Linked DNA regions of Sediminitomix flava. The protein of the gene in region 1 interacts with the protein of each later gene in a pairwise test. Links are inferred from orthologs where the notes say so. Each region holds a gene or a part of one and is shown in the gene's direction. Other genes may lie near its edges. The genes, in order: ruvC and ruvA.

What was found.
Region 2: the proteins of ruvC (region 1) and ruvA interact in binary tests that used the Escherichia coli proteins (3 or more experiments, as listed by UniProt). The link is inferred for Sediminitomix flava from one-to-one orthologs.

What each region holds. Positions count from the first base shown.
Region 1 is NZ_QGDO01000011.1:1,024-7,561, forward strand. The notes cover bases 1,738-4,568. They hold ruvC (crossover junction endodeoxyribonuclease RuvC), read left to right. Parts: upstream 1,738-2,786; coding sequence 2,787-3,350; downstream 3,351-4,568. Other genes in these bases: BC781_RS24070 (energy transducer TonB), read left to right, coding at 1,746-2,231; BC781_RS24075 ((deoxy)nucleoside triphosphate pyrophosphohydrolase), read right to left, coding at 2,273-2,674; BC781_RS24085 (DUF4269 domain-containing protein), read right to left, coding at 3,375-3,902; BC781_RS24090 (ABC transporter permease), read right to left, coding at 3,939-4,568. Also shown: BC781_RS24060 (hypothetical protein), read left to right, coding at 1-364; BC781_RS24065 (aspartate-semialdehyde dehydrogenase), read right to left, coding at 441-1,430; more of BC781_RS24090, read right to left, coding at 4,569-5,102; BC781_RS24095 (XRE family transcriptional regulator), read right to left, coding at 5,164-5,832; BC781_RS24100 (nucleoside recognition domain-containing protein), read right to left, coding at 5,939-6,538.
Region 2 is NZ_QGDO01000003.1:862,430-869,005, forward strand. What follows is about bases 894-3,762. They hold ruvA (Holliday junction branch migration protein RuvA), read left to right. Parts: upstream 894-1,962; coding sequence 1,963-2,562; downstream 2,563-3,762. Other genes in these bases: BC781_RS15045 (metallophosphoesterase family protein), read right to left, coding at 894-1,521; sov (T9SS outer membrane translocon Sov/SprA), read left to right, coding at 2,801-3,762. Also shown: BC781_RS15040 (hypothetical protein), read right to left, coding at 101-637; more of BC781_RS15045, read right to left, coding at 679-893; more of sov, read left to right, coding at 3,763-6,576. UniProt on the Escherichia coli protein: The RuvA-RuvB-RuvC complex processes Holliday junction (HJ) DNA during genetic recombination and DNA repair.

The sequences.
Region 1 (6,538 bases):
TTTTATTAAGAGTACAGTTGAGGAGAGTAACAAAAGCCCACACTTTGATGGCCATTGGATGGCATGGACTGATTGGTCTGGCGTAAATAAGAACCATGGCTATTTTATTTTCTTGAAAGAAAGTACTGCTGAAGAATACCAACTTGTTGGGTATTTGGACAAGCACACTGCTGACCAACCAAATTCATGTGTTCCTTCTGAAGGTGATTGGTTATACCTTCCGATGAAACAAGGGGAATATGATTATTTAGCGGTGAAAAATAGTGTAAAGGTTAATAGACATATGCCAACTAAATCGGGTAAGCTGAGAATTAAAGCTGACAATTGTCCTAAACTTTACCTTTCTAAGAAATTAAAATCATAATACTTTTTTAGGGGCAAAAGAAAAGGGATTCCAAAAATGGAATCCCTTTTTATATTTTTCGATTAATCTATAAAACTTAGATTAACTCATTTTTCACAAGGTATTCTGCGATTTGAACAGTATTGGTTGCAGCTCCTTTTCTAAGGTTGTCTGCCACAATCCACATATTCAAAGTATTTGCTTGAGACTCATCTCTTCTTAGACGACCAACAAAAGTTTCATCTTTATTATGCGCGGTCAATGGCATAGGATAAACATTATTTGCAACGTCATCTTGCACAATGATTCCATCTGCACTTTCTAAAATACTTCTCACTTCTTGAAGATCGAAATCCTCTTCAAACTCAACGTTTACAGATTCTGAGTGACCACCAATTGTAGGGATACGTACGGTAGTAGCTGTTACTTGAATAGTATCGTCACTTAGAATTTTCTTCGTCTCATTGATCATCTTCATTTCCTCTTTCGTATATCCATTATCCATGAATACATCAATATGAGGTAATACGTTAAGATCAATTTGGTGAGGATAAGCTTTTTCTCCTTCTACGCCTTTACGCTCATCCATTAACTGATCTACTGCTTTTTTACCTGAACCTGTTACTGACTGATAAGTAGATACCACAACACGCTTAATCTTATAACGGTCATGAAGTGGCTTTAATGCTACCACCATCTGAATAGTAGAACAGTTAGGGTTTGCAATAACCTTATCGTCTTTTGTTAACTCAGTAGCATTTACTTCTGGTACAATCAGCTTTTTGGTAGGATCCATTCTCCATGCTGAAGAATTATCAATTACTGTAGTTCCTACTTCAGCAAATTTAGGAGCAAACTCTAATGATGTACCTCCTCCTGCAGAGAAAATAGCTACATCTGGTTTTTCCTCAATTGCTTGTGGGATTGTAATAATCGTATATTCTTTTCCTTGGAATTCTACTTTTTTTCCAGCCGATCTTTCTGAAGCTACAAGCAGTAACTCATCAAACTGAAAATTTCTTTCTTGGATAACTCTGAGCATTTGCTCACCTACTAATCCTGTTGCGCCAACTAATGCTAGTTTCATTTTATTCGACGATTAAATTATCATATTCTCAAAAACAAAGTAAAAATAGAGTATTATTTTAAAATTATAAGCAGTAAAACCGTGATTTTTTTAAAACTTTTTGAAATGTGTTATAAAAATAACACTCTATAATAAAGTATGTTTGTTTTCATTCCTTCCAAATTCAAATCTGATTGCCTAACGTAATCACAAAGTATAATGTCGAAACTATTAAGTTTCATTAATTATGAAGACAGAACATATAAGTAGCTTCCACTTCAGATAAACTGAATTATTCTTATTTTTGGTTTAATGCATTAACGAAACCAAAAGGCTATGAATAAGAAATCATTTAAGATTTTTACTTTTTTGATATTGGTATTCACTTCTTTTCTGAGCAATGCTCAAGTAAAAGTTAATCCGAATATTAAATCCACTAGTGAAAAAACTATCCTTTATTATGTAGAACATTTCCCTGAAAGTAAAAGTGATCAAGTATACGACCTTAGTACAAGCGACCCTGCTGCACCACTTGGAGGAATGGGGTATTTTCTCAATCAACTTTATGATGAAGTGAAATACCCTAAACAAGCTGAAAAGAATAATGTATCGGGAAAAGTATTGGTCAGGTTTATTGTGGAAAAAGATGGTACTTTATCAAATATCGAAGTTGTAAAAGGCTTAGGTTATGGTTGTGATAAAGCATCTATCAAAGCAATTAAAAAAATGGGGAATTGGCGCCCTGCCGTTCATAAAGGAGAACGAGTAAGACAAAAGTGGCAACTCCCTATTGGTTTTGCACCGAGAAAACTAAGACAATAACCACATTTGAGTCTCCTTATCTTTCATCGATAAGGAGATTTTTATTTTTTAGTTTCCCTCATTAATAATTCTACAGTAGGAATATCTGCTTCTGCCCAAACTAAACTTTTAAGATTTTGGGGTGCCAACCAAATAGAACTTGCATGTTCATGTAATACAGGTTGTCCTTCTAAAATTTCAACTTCAAAAGTACTGAAATGCACAATGACCATTTCATACTCATGGGTATTGGAACAGATATGATTTTTCACTTTTACTCTACACCCTAATTCCTCCCAAATTTCTCTGACTAGACTTTCCTCTGCCTGTTCACCTTTCTCTATTTTACCTCCAGGAAATTCCCACAAATTGGGTAATGTCATATTTTCAGATCTTAAGGCACAAAAGATCTTACCGCTTTTATCTTTTATAACAGCACCGACCACATCAAATTCTTTTTTCATCAGTGTTCTCGTTTATATGTAATTCTAGAAAATAATAAGAAATCAGTTATAAACTTACTATGTTTCTTTAGGAGGACATATTCTAAAAAATATTTTTACGACCTTTGAAATTATGAAGGAGGTAAAGAAAGATAGGATCATACTAGGAATAGACCCCGGTACAAACGTAATGGGTTATGGCGTTATTCTTATTCAGAAAAACAAACCCAAACTTTTACAATACGGCGTTATTCACCTTCAGAAATATGGCGATCACTATACCAAACTTCAGAAAATCTATAAAAGAGTAGCTTCCATTATTGAAGAATTTGAACCCGATGAAGTTGCTTTAGAAGCTCCATTTTTCGGACAAAACGTTCAATCTATGCTCAAACTTGGCAGAGCACAAGGTGTTGCCATGTCAGCAGCCCTAAACAAAGGGATTCCAATCACTGAATATGCACCCAAAAAGGTAAAACAAGCAGTTACGGGAAGTGGACTTGCCTCTAAAGAACAAGTAGCTCGAATGCTGGAAAATATTCTTGGTTTTAAACTAAGAGAAAAAGAAATGCTTGATGCGACTGATGCCCTTGGTGTTGCTATCTGTCATTTCTATAATAATGGTGTCAATTTAAGTAAGGCTAAAAGTTGGGAGGCATTCTTGAAAGATAATCCTAATCGAATCAAGATAAAGTAGAACTTCAGTATTCTATTTTATCCTCTAATCTTCAAACTGTAAAAGTGCCTCATAAGGATTTCCCTCTAAACCTAATTCTTTGGCAAAGGCAGGTTCTGTTTTATACCCTTGTTTTTTCAATTCTATAATTTTCTTCCGAAATTCTTCACCTTTTTCTTCAATCAATTTAGCCTCCACAATCATATGTCTATAGGCATTCTGTTGTTTGGTGGGATTCTTCTGTCCAAAAATTTCGATTTCGAAACCAGCAATTTCAAAACTCGACACGACAGCTAAAGTTGATAACTTATGATTTTCCCAAATTTGAAATGTCGGTAAATCACCAAAAAGTCCTTCAATCTCTTTCCTAAAACTATCTTTATCCGAAAAGCAACAGATGATATCTAAGTCACTGCTTTCTATATCAATATTTATAGGTATTGTTCCTACCAAAATGGGTTGATACTTTTTCAGTTTTCCTAGAATATCATTATCGATCAACAGATTGAAAACTGCTTTTTGTTTTTCATTCCCTGCCTTCAGATAATTTATATCTTCAAAGTTTATATCCATTGCAATCCAACTTCACCCACAACCTCTTTTAACTATTTAAGAACGCATGGCTTCTGAAGGTTCAGTAATCGCACCGTACCAAGCAGGAATAATTGTAGCTGTGATATAAGGTACCACTGCCAAAGCAAGAATCATGAGTACATCTGACAAGTTGATAACAGGGAAAAGATTATATGATGGATACAATACTGACCAACCAATTAGGAATGGTTTTAACAAAGGCGCTTCAAAAATAAAAATATGAACGTAAGCCAAGATAATTCCCGTTAGGGTTGCCGAAAGAGAAATGATGGCACTTTCCCAAAGCTTCATCCAAAGTACATCTGAAATTTCCCAACCAATTCCTTTTAGTATTCCCAATTCTTTCTTCTCCTCATTACTCAAGCCAGAAGCTTTATCCCAAGCAAGAATCAAGAATGCGAGAATAGAAATAATAGAACCGTAAATGAAAATTCCTCCTCTCCAACCGAAAAGCGTTTCAAAAGTAGCCCTCAACTGATCTGAAGTCACTACCCGAATTCCTCCAAAACGTTGATCTATTTTCTTTCCGATATTCTCAACTTCATCTACATTATAAATTTCCAGGCTTATATCTGTGAACTGGTTTTGCTCCATTCCCAATACATTTCGAGCGGCGTCGGGATGAAGAATGATTAAATCTTTGGTCAATAAATCGGTATTGGCACTGAATGTTCCCACAATCTGAAAACGTTGCAAATGCCCTTCACTATCTTGAAGTCGGAAATAGTCTCCAATTTGTAAACCTCTTCCTTCTAAAAGACCTGTACCACAAAGTGCCATTTCTACACCAAGATCACCATCATGAATTGTTTCCAACATTTGTAGATGATTAGGTAACTTTTCATGTCCTAAAATAGTGAATACCGCTCCAGAAGATGTATCAAAATTATAGCCCCAAATTCTAGGAACTACAGATTTCACTCCTCTAATATCTTGCAAAGAATCTACCCAATTTTGGTTGACTAACTGTAGTCTTCCCCCTGCCAATTTTTGAACCCATAACTCAGGAATATCTTCCAACACCACTTGTGTTTCTTCCTTTAAAGAAGTAGTAAAAAACACAACTGAGGCAAAAAATCCGACCACAATCGTATAGACCAATATGATAGCGAGTTGCTTCTTCCAATGTCTCCCCAAAGACAATAATGCATACTCGAGTAGATTAAGTTGTTTGTTCATAGTCAATAAAAAAACGCCTACTTTTTGAATAGGCGTTTAATATAAGAATGAATATTTAATATCAGAATGAAATACGTTCGATACGTCCTTTTACTGCGTAAACTCCTAGTACTTGATCTTTCTGAACTTCGATATCATCGTAATGTTCATTTTCAGATACCAATCTGAAACACGTATCATCTTCGGCTTTACGGATATATTTCAGAAGTCTTTGCTCATTGGTTACAACTAGGTACATTTCGCCGTAATCAATAAAACCTGTATCGCTCAGTTTTTTACAAAGTACAATATCACCACTTTTTAAACGTGGGAACATTGAATCTCCCCAAACATTTACAGCAAAATCGCAATCAGAATAATTTGGTAGGTAGAAGAAATCTTTTACCATTTCGGCATTTTCTTCAAATACCAATGTATCTCCTGCTGTAGCCTCTATGTCAAAATGAGGAATTGCATTAGAATAATTAATACGCTTTTTCTCATCTTCTTCTTCTGAAAAGAACATTTTCCCTTTCCCAATGAATAGCCAATTCGGATTGAGATCAGGGTATGCTACAAAGAGTTTCTCTAATCGGGCAATACTGATTGATGACTGCCCCTTGATGATTTTTCCAATCATCCCGTTAGAGAGCCCCATCTGAAGTTCTAACTCTCTGTTCGTCAATTTCTGGTTAAAGAGAAATTCTCTCAAACGGACAGAAAAGCGATTTGCTGTAGCAAGATTTTCCATAACAAAAGAAAAATAAGGAATTACAAATAGGAAATATTCTAATTTTCTTGAAAATAAACTATATCCTAAACGAAATCAAAATATTCTCTAATTTTTTTCTAATTTTTTACGCTAACCATTCGAAAAATAGATAAGAAATTAGAATGGCAGCGATTACCCCCACAAAATCAGCCCATAAGCCACAAGTTACTGCATATCTTGTTTTCTTAATTCCTACAGATCCAAAGTAAACCGCAATGATGTACATTGTTGTATCTGTAGCGCCTTGCATTGTAGATGCTAAACGTCCTTGGAAAGAATCTGCACCATAAGACTCCATGATATCTACCATCAATCCTCTTGCTCCAGAACCACTTAATGGTTTCATCATAGCCACAGGTATTGTATCTACAAATTTAGGATCGAAACCAATAAACTCTACAGCTCTTTTTACCGCATCCATGATTAAGTCCATTGAACCAGATGCTCTAAAAATTCCGATAGCTACCAAAATTGCGACTAAGTAAGGGATGATAGTGATTGCGATATCGAAAGCACCTTTTGCTCCTTCCACAAACGCTTCGTAGACATTGACATTTCTATAAAAAGCCAAGCCCACAAAAGCTGTTATAATAGAGAAGAGAATTACACTACTCAAAGTCTGAGATACTACTTTTACTTGCTCTGGCGACATCTGTGAAAATGCGATAATGGTAAAAGCAATCAG
Region 2 (6,576 bases), on another replicon or contig:
GTGTATTTACTTAACAATCAGGAATGATCTCGCAGACTAAATAGCTTTTATCTGTATTATTCTTCGAAAGAAATTAAATATTAATATTATGTTTATCTCTTCATTTAAAATAGAGTATGCATCCGAATCCTACATTCATAAAGTCAAAGAAATCTAGAGAATCGTTTCTGAATTTTGTGACGCTATATAGCAATGTTCTCCCTATATCTCCATAAAAGGAAATTTTATTTATAGAATTCTCTTCACCTATTTTAATATCAAAGCGTGTAGCTAAGAAGTATCGAGAAGTTACATCTGTCCTAAACCAATAATACCCCCTAGGGTAACCTGCAATTAGACCTTCATGCTGTGGTCCAAAAAAATAGCTAAATGTATTCCCTAAAGCTAAAGGGTAGTAGCCTATTTTTTGGGATATAAGAAAAGGTTTCACAAGCCAAAGTGTATACTTCGCGTTAATTATATTTTTAGCTCGACCTCTAGTGTTAGAAGGCACAAATCCATAACCTAATTCGAAATAATGTTTACTTTTTTTTCCTCTTATATACCCTGCACCAAAATTAAGTAGTCCATTACCTCCTCCAGTATGAATATTAAGGTAATTAGGGATTAGTTTAGACCTTTTTTGGCCAAAACTCACAAATGTGAAGGTTAGTAATGTGATGACTAAAGTGTATATTTTTATTCTACTTCTATGATTTCCCAAGTCAATTCTAAGTTTGATGATATTGTGAAAATGGAGTAATTCTTATCAATCACATCATCTATCTGAATAGATGGAATATCCTTGTTTGTATAAGGAAAAGTTATTTCTGTTTCATGTCCATGTCCGTGAATATTAGCCAATACATTCGGTGTATTGCTAATAATGGAATCAAGCTTTGGGAAAAGTCTCAAGTCTATACTATTGTCTGTTGGTTTTATCCCTACATGAGAAAAAATGATTGATGCTTTAACTGAATCATTTTCTTGTAATTCATTTTCTAACCAAACGATATCAGGTACACTAAAGTCATATTGAAACTCTCTTGAATTAGTATTATAGAATATAAATTTGACACTATCTAGTGTGAAAGAGTCATTCAATGGGCCATACATTTCTTCAAAAGCATCAATACCTGTTCCGAGTAGGTCGTGATTTCCAATAGTAGAAAAGAATGGAATTCGCATTTTTTTGAAGAACTCCAAACCAACCCTATATTCTTCTGGCAGTCCAAACTCTGTAATGTCTCCACCAAGAATGGCAAAAGGAATATCATCTCTTGCGCTAATATCTTTAACGACATCGTCTAACTCATCAAATGAATTTTGATTATCGGTTAGAAAGATGAACTGAATAGAATCATTTTTAGGACTAAAATCAGAAAGAAGCATTTTATTCTTCTGATGAATATTCTTCTCATCTTCTTCAAAGTCTATATCAAAGGGTGTGAACTCATAAAGGTTACAACTAGCAAGAAGGCAGGTGCAGACAACAGTTCTTGTAAGTGATATAGCTAGTCTTGAATGGTTAATTTTTTTCATATTTTAAGAAAAGCATTGGAAGTGAAGAACTTCCAATGCTTTGAAGGAGTGTAATACTTAATGAATGGTGAGGGTTAATCAAGTTGCCAACTTTGAGCTGACATTTTCAAATGTGGGTTAAACTTAGGTTGTGACTAAGTTTTTCATGGAAATTATAATGGGTTTATAAATCTAATATGTGTACAATTTATGTGATTTTGTAATAGTCACATTATCAATTTGATGTAATTAGTTTTTAATCTTTTATAAAGATATATTTTTATTCAGATTATTATAAGTTACTCTGTGAATACTCTTAACACCTACTATTGATATTGATTTAAATATGTTAATGTCAAATAAGCTTGTTCAATAATGGTGTATTTTTATTTGAATGTTAATATATTTGATATATTAATTAAAATATTCTAATTCGTAGGCTAATTCAAGGAACGCATAAGTATGTATTATTATTTGAAAGGAAAACTAACCTTAAAAGCCCCAACTTTTATAGTGTTAGACGTGGGAGGGATAGGATATGAAATTTTTGTGTCTTTAAATACATCATCGAGCCTACAGGAAAATAATGAATACAAATTGTATACTTATTTTCATGTAAAAGAAGATCAACAAAGTCTTTTTGGTTTTACTACTCTTTTAGAAAAAGAACTTTTTGAAGCTTTGATAAGCGTTTCAGGTATTGGACCATCAACTGCTTTGGCCGTTTTATCATCTATGAATCCTGAGGAAGTCATTCAAGCAATTCTTGGTGAAGACCTTAAAAGTATTCAGTCGGTAAAAGGAATTGGAGCTAAGACTGCTAAAAGGTTGATCATCGACTTGAAAGATAAAGTAAGTAAGTTAGACCTACCTGAAGGTTTCGATACTAGTTCAGCTAGAACTTCATCTTCATACAATCCAAATATACAAGAAGCTCTTGAGGCACTTTTACAGTTGGGCTTTGCCAAACCAGCTGCCGCAAAAGTTTTAAAGTCTGTTTCTGCCAAATACGGAAATGATTTGTCAGTAGAAGACTTAATCAAATATGCACTTAAAAATTAATATATGAAGCACCTCTACACAGCGTGAAAAACTAAATAGTGTATATTCATTTTATGTGAATAATGTTTCTTTTCAAGGAAAATATTACTGATAAGAACTTTTCTGCCTCTAAATCAAGGTAGACCAATTGCTTATACCTGAATATTTCCTTTTTTTAATAAAGTTGTAGAGATAGCTAATTTCAATTGTTTTGACTAGGATAACCAAATTAATAAGGCTGTGTTTAGTATTCAGTTTTGTGTTTACACTACTGTCTAATATTTCAGCTGCCCCAAAGACGAGGTTTCAGCAGATACCTCAAAATGTGGTATTGGATCAAGATACAACTAAGAAGTCTGGCAAAGTTAAGGGAATCAAACCCTACGAGTCCGATCGTTATGGAGACCCTTTTTCGAATAAGAGAACATCTTCACCGGTAATTATTCAAAATCCTGATGCGATTAAGTTAGGTGTTGAATTAGATTCATCTGGAAAGAACTTTAACGTTTCAGAAACATATGATGGGCTAGATTATAGACCAGAAACACAAATACCTTATGGAAGCTATGAAGTTTATAGGTATTTGAAAGACCAAAATGATTATTGGAAAAATCTTGCCATCCAACAAGATGGAGGGGATAACTTGCCTGGAGATGACAACCGTAGAATCATTCCTGTAATTGATGGTGGAAAAGTAGTGGATTGGTTGTTTGGTGGTAGCACTATAGATATACAAACGTCAGGTAACCTTGTTCTTGATTTTGGAGGACTTTGGCAACGTGTAGACAATCCTGAAATTCCAGTAAGACAGCAAAGGGTTGGAGGTTTTAATTTTGATCAACAGATTGGTTTCAGTATGGTTGGTCAGATTGGAACAAAGCTTCAAGTAAGTGCGAACTACGATACGAAGAGTACCTTTGATTTTCAGCAACAATTTAATATTAACTATACTGCGGCCGAGGAGGATATAGTCCAAGATGTTCAAGTTGGTAATGTTAGCTTTCCAGTATCTAACTCTTTGATTACAGGTGCACAAAATCTTTTTGGTGTTTACACTAAGTTACGCTTTGGGAATTTATGGGTTAGCTCAATTTTTTCATCACATCAAGGAGCTACTGAAACCATTGTAATTAAAAATGGTGCACAGACACAAGAAGTAGAACTTCAAGGGTATGAGTATGATGAAAATCGTCACTTCTTTTTAGGTCATTATTTTAGAGACAGGTATGAAGGTGCTTTAACAGCCTTACCAAATGTTGCTGCAGGTGTTGATATCACTAACATTAAGGTATATGTGACAAATAGATCTAATGCCACTCAGAACTTAAGAGGTGTGGTTGGACTTTTGGATTTGGGTGAAGGAGATCCTTTTAATAATGAATGGGGAGGGAATGGGGTTTCTAATCCAACAGATAATGGTAATAATACTCTTTATTCTCAACTGAGTAATATAGATCGTACACCAACAAGTGTTAGAGCAATACTTGAAAGTGAAGGATTAAATAATGGTACAGAATACGAAATATTAACTTCAGCAAGAGAATTAACAGAGGCTGAATATACAATTCACGGAGGAGTAACAAAAAATAGTTTAGGATACATAAGCCTTAAAACTCCTCTCAGAAATGATGAAATGCTTGCAATTGCTTTTGAATATTCTGTTCAAGGTCAAAGATTTCAAGTAGGTGAATTGCAGAACGATATAAATACCTTAGGTTTAGGAGCTACCGATTTGATCTTTATGAAGCTTTTAAAGCCTGCCTCTATTCAGATCGACGTGCCTAACCCTAATAATCAAAGTGAGATTGTTAGGTATCCTGCTTGGGATTTAATGATGAAAAATATTTATTCATTAGATGCTACAGGCTTACAACGTGATAACTTTAGGTTTAATGTTATCTATAGAAATGATGCTACTGGAGCTGATAACCCAAGTATACAGGATATACCTGCGCTTAAAGATTCACTTTTTGTTAGAATTTTTAACGTAGATCAATTAGATAGAAACCAAAGTCGAAATCCAGATAGCTTTTTTGATTATGTTTCAGGAGTAACCGTAAATGAAAATGACGGATTATTAATCTTTCCTGTTCTAGAGCCTTTTGGAGAAACAATGAGTAGTACTCTCCAACAAGTGGGAGCTTCTGGTTTTGAAAGTCAGTATGTTTTTAGTGATCTCTATAGTCAGACAAAAGCAGATGCTCAGAACAATACAATTCAGAATAAATATTATATCCAAGGAGAGTATCAGTCATCCTCAGGTGGAGATATTTTTCTTCCAGGTATAAATATTTCAGAAGGGTCGGTAGTCGTAACAATGGGTGGTTCTCCTTTATCAGAAGGAACTGATTATAGTGTAGATTATCAGTTTGGTAGGGTTAAAATTTTAAATCCAAATGTTTTAGGTTCTAATCAAGATATCAGAATTACGTATGAGAGAGCAGACCTGTTTAACGTTAAAACTAAAAATCTAGTTGGAGTTGATTTAGAATATCATTTCTCACCAGATTTTAAGTTGACCTCGACTTTGCTTCATTTAACGGAAAGACCATTGACTTCTAGAGTTTCAGTAGGCTCAGAGTCTTTGAAGAACACCATGTGGGGTACGACCTTAGATTATAGATCAGAATCTAGGTTTTTAACAAAAATGGTAGATGCTTTACCTGGTATTAGTACGAAAGCTCCATCTAATTTTGTGTTTAAAGGTGAGTTTGCTCAGCTTATTCCTGGAACACCTAAAATAGTCGGTGACGAGGGGACTGCATATATAGATGATTTTGAGGGAAGTGAGATTTCATATAATCAAACTAGAACGGTTCAAGAGTGGAAGTTAGGTTCTACTCCTGTTCGTATTTTGGAAGATATAGGATTGGACCAAGGAAGTGATTCTTTAGCCGTGAACTATAATAGAGCAAAGGTTGCTTGGTATAACATTGATAATATCTTCTATTCAAATGGTAATGGTACGTTTTCCCGACCTTCAAATATTACTGATCAAGATTTAAATAATCATTACATAAGAAGTATTGGTTTTAACGAGGTTTTTCCAGGTAGAGATCAACAGCAAATTTCTACAAATGAAATTTCTTTTGATATCGCGTATTATCCAGAAGAAAGAGGACCTTATAACTACTCCGAAAATGTAACCTCAGATGGTAAATTAAATAATCCAGAATCAAACTTCGGAGCACTTACAAGGGCTATTCAAACCAATGTAGATTTTGAGAATCTTAATATACAGTATATTGAATTTTGGTTACTTGACCCATTCTTAAATGGTCCAAATGGACAAATTGAAGGGGCTACAAATAATAATACTGGAGGACGTTTTTACTTTAACCTAGGAGATATCTCCGAAGATTTAATTCCTGATGGACAACATTTCTTCGAAAATGGATTGTCTGCTAATCAAGATCAAAACAGAGAAAATGACCCTTGGGGAGTAATCCCTAATGTAACTCCTTTGGGAACAAATGCATTTAATCAAGCGGTGCCAAGAGATGCTCAAGATGTTGGGTATGATGGTTTAAGGAATGATGATGAAGTGAGCTTCTTTAGTGATTTCTTAAGTGTTTTAGGAGCTAATCTTAATGCAGATGCTTTAGCTCAAATAACAGCTGACCCATCATCTGATAATTTTAGGTATTATTTAGATGCAGGGTTTGATCAAGAAGATGCGAAGATTTTAGCTCGTTATAAAGACTTTAATAACCCTGATGGTAACTCACCAGCAAATAGTGGAAATGCAGATTTTCCATCTTCTTCAACTAGTATTCCCGACAATGAAGACTTGAACAACGATAATCAAGTCAACCTTACAAATAAGTATTATGAGTACGAATTAGAATTTAGGCCTGAGGATTTTGACCCTAGTTTGCCATTGTCTCCTAATTTGAAATATGCGACAGATAGAATCACAGCTAATGTTAATGGAGAGGAGGTAAATTGGTATCAATTTAGAATACCTGTCAATCAAAGTGATGAAGCTGTAGGAGGTATAGATAACTTAAAATCTGTTCGTTTCATGCGAATGTA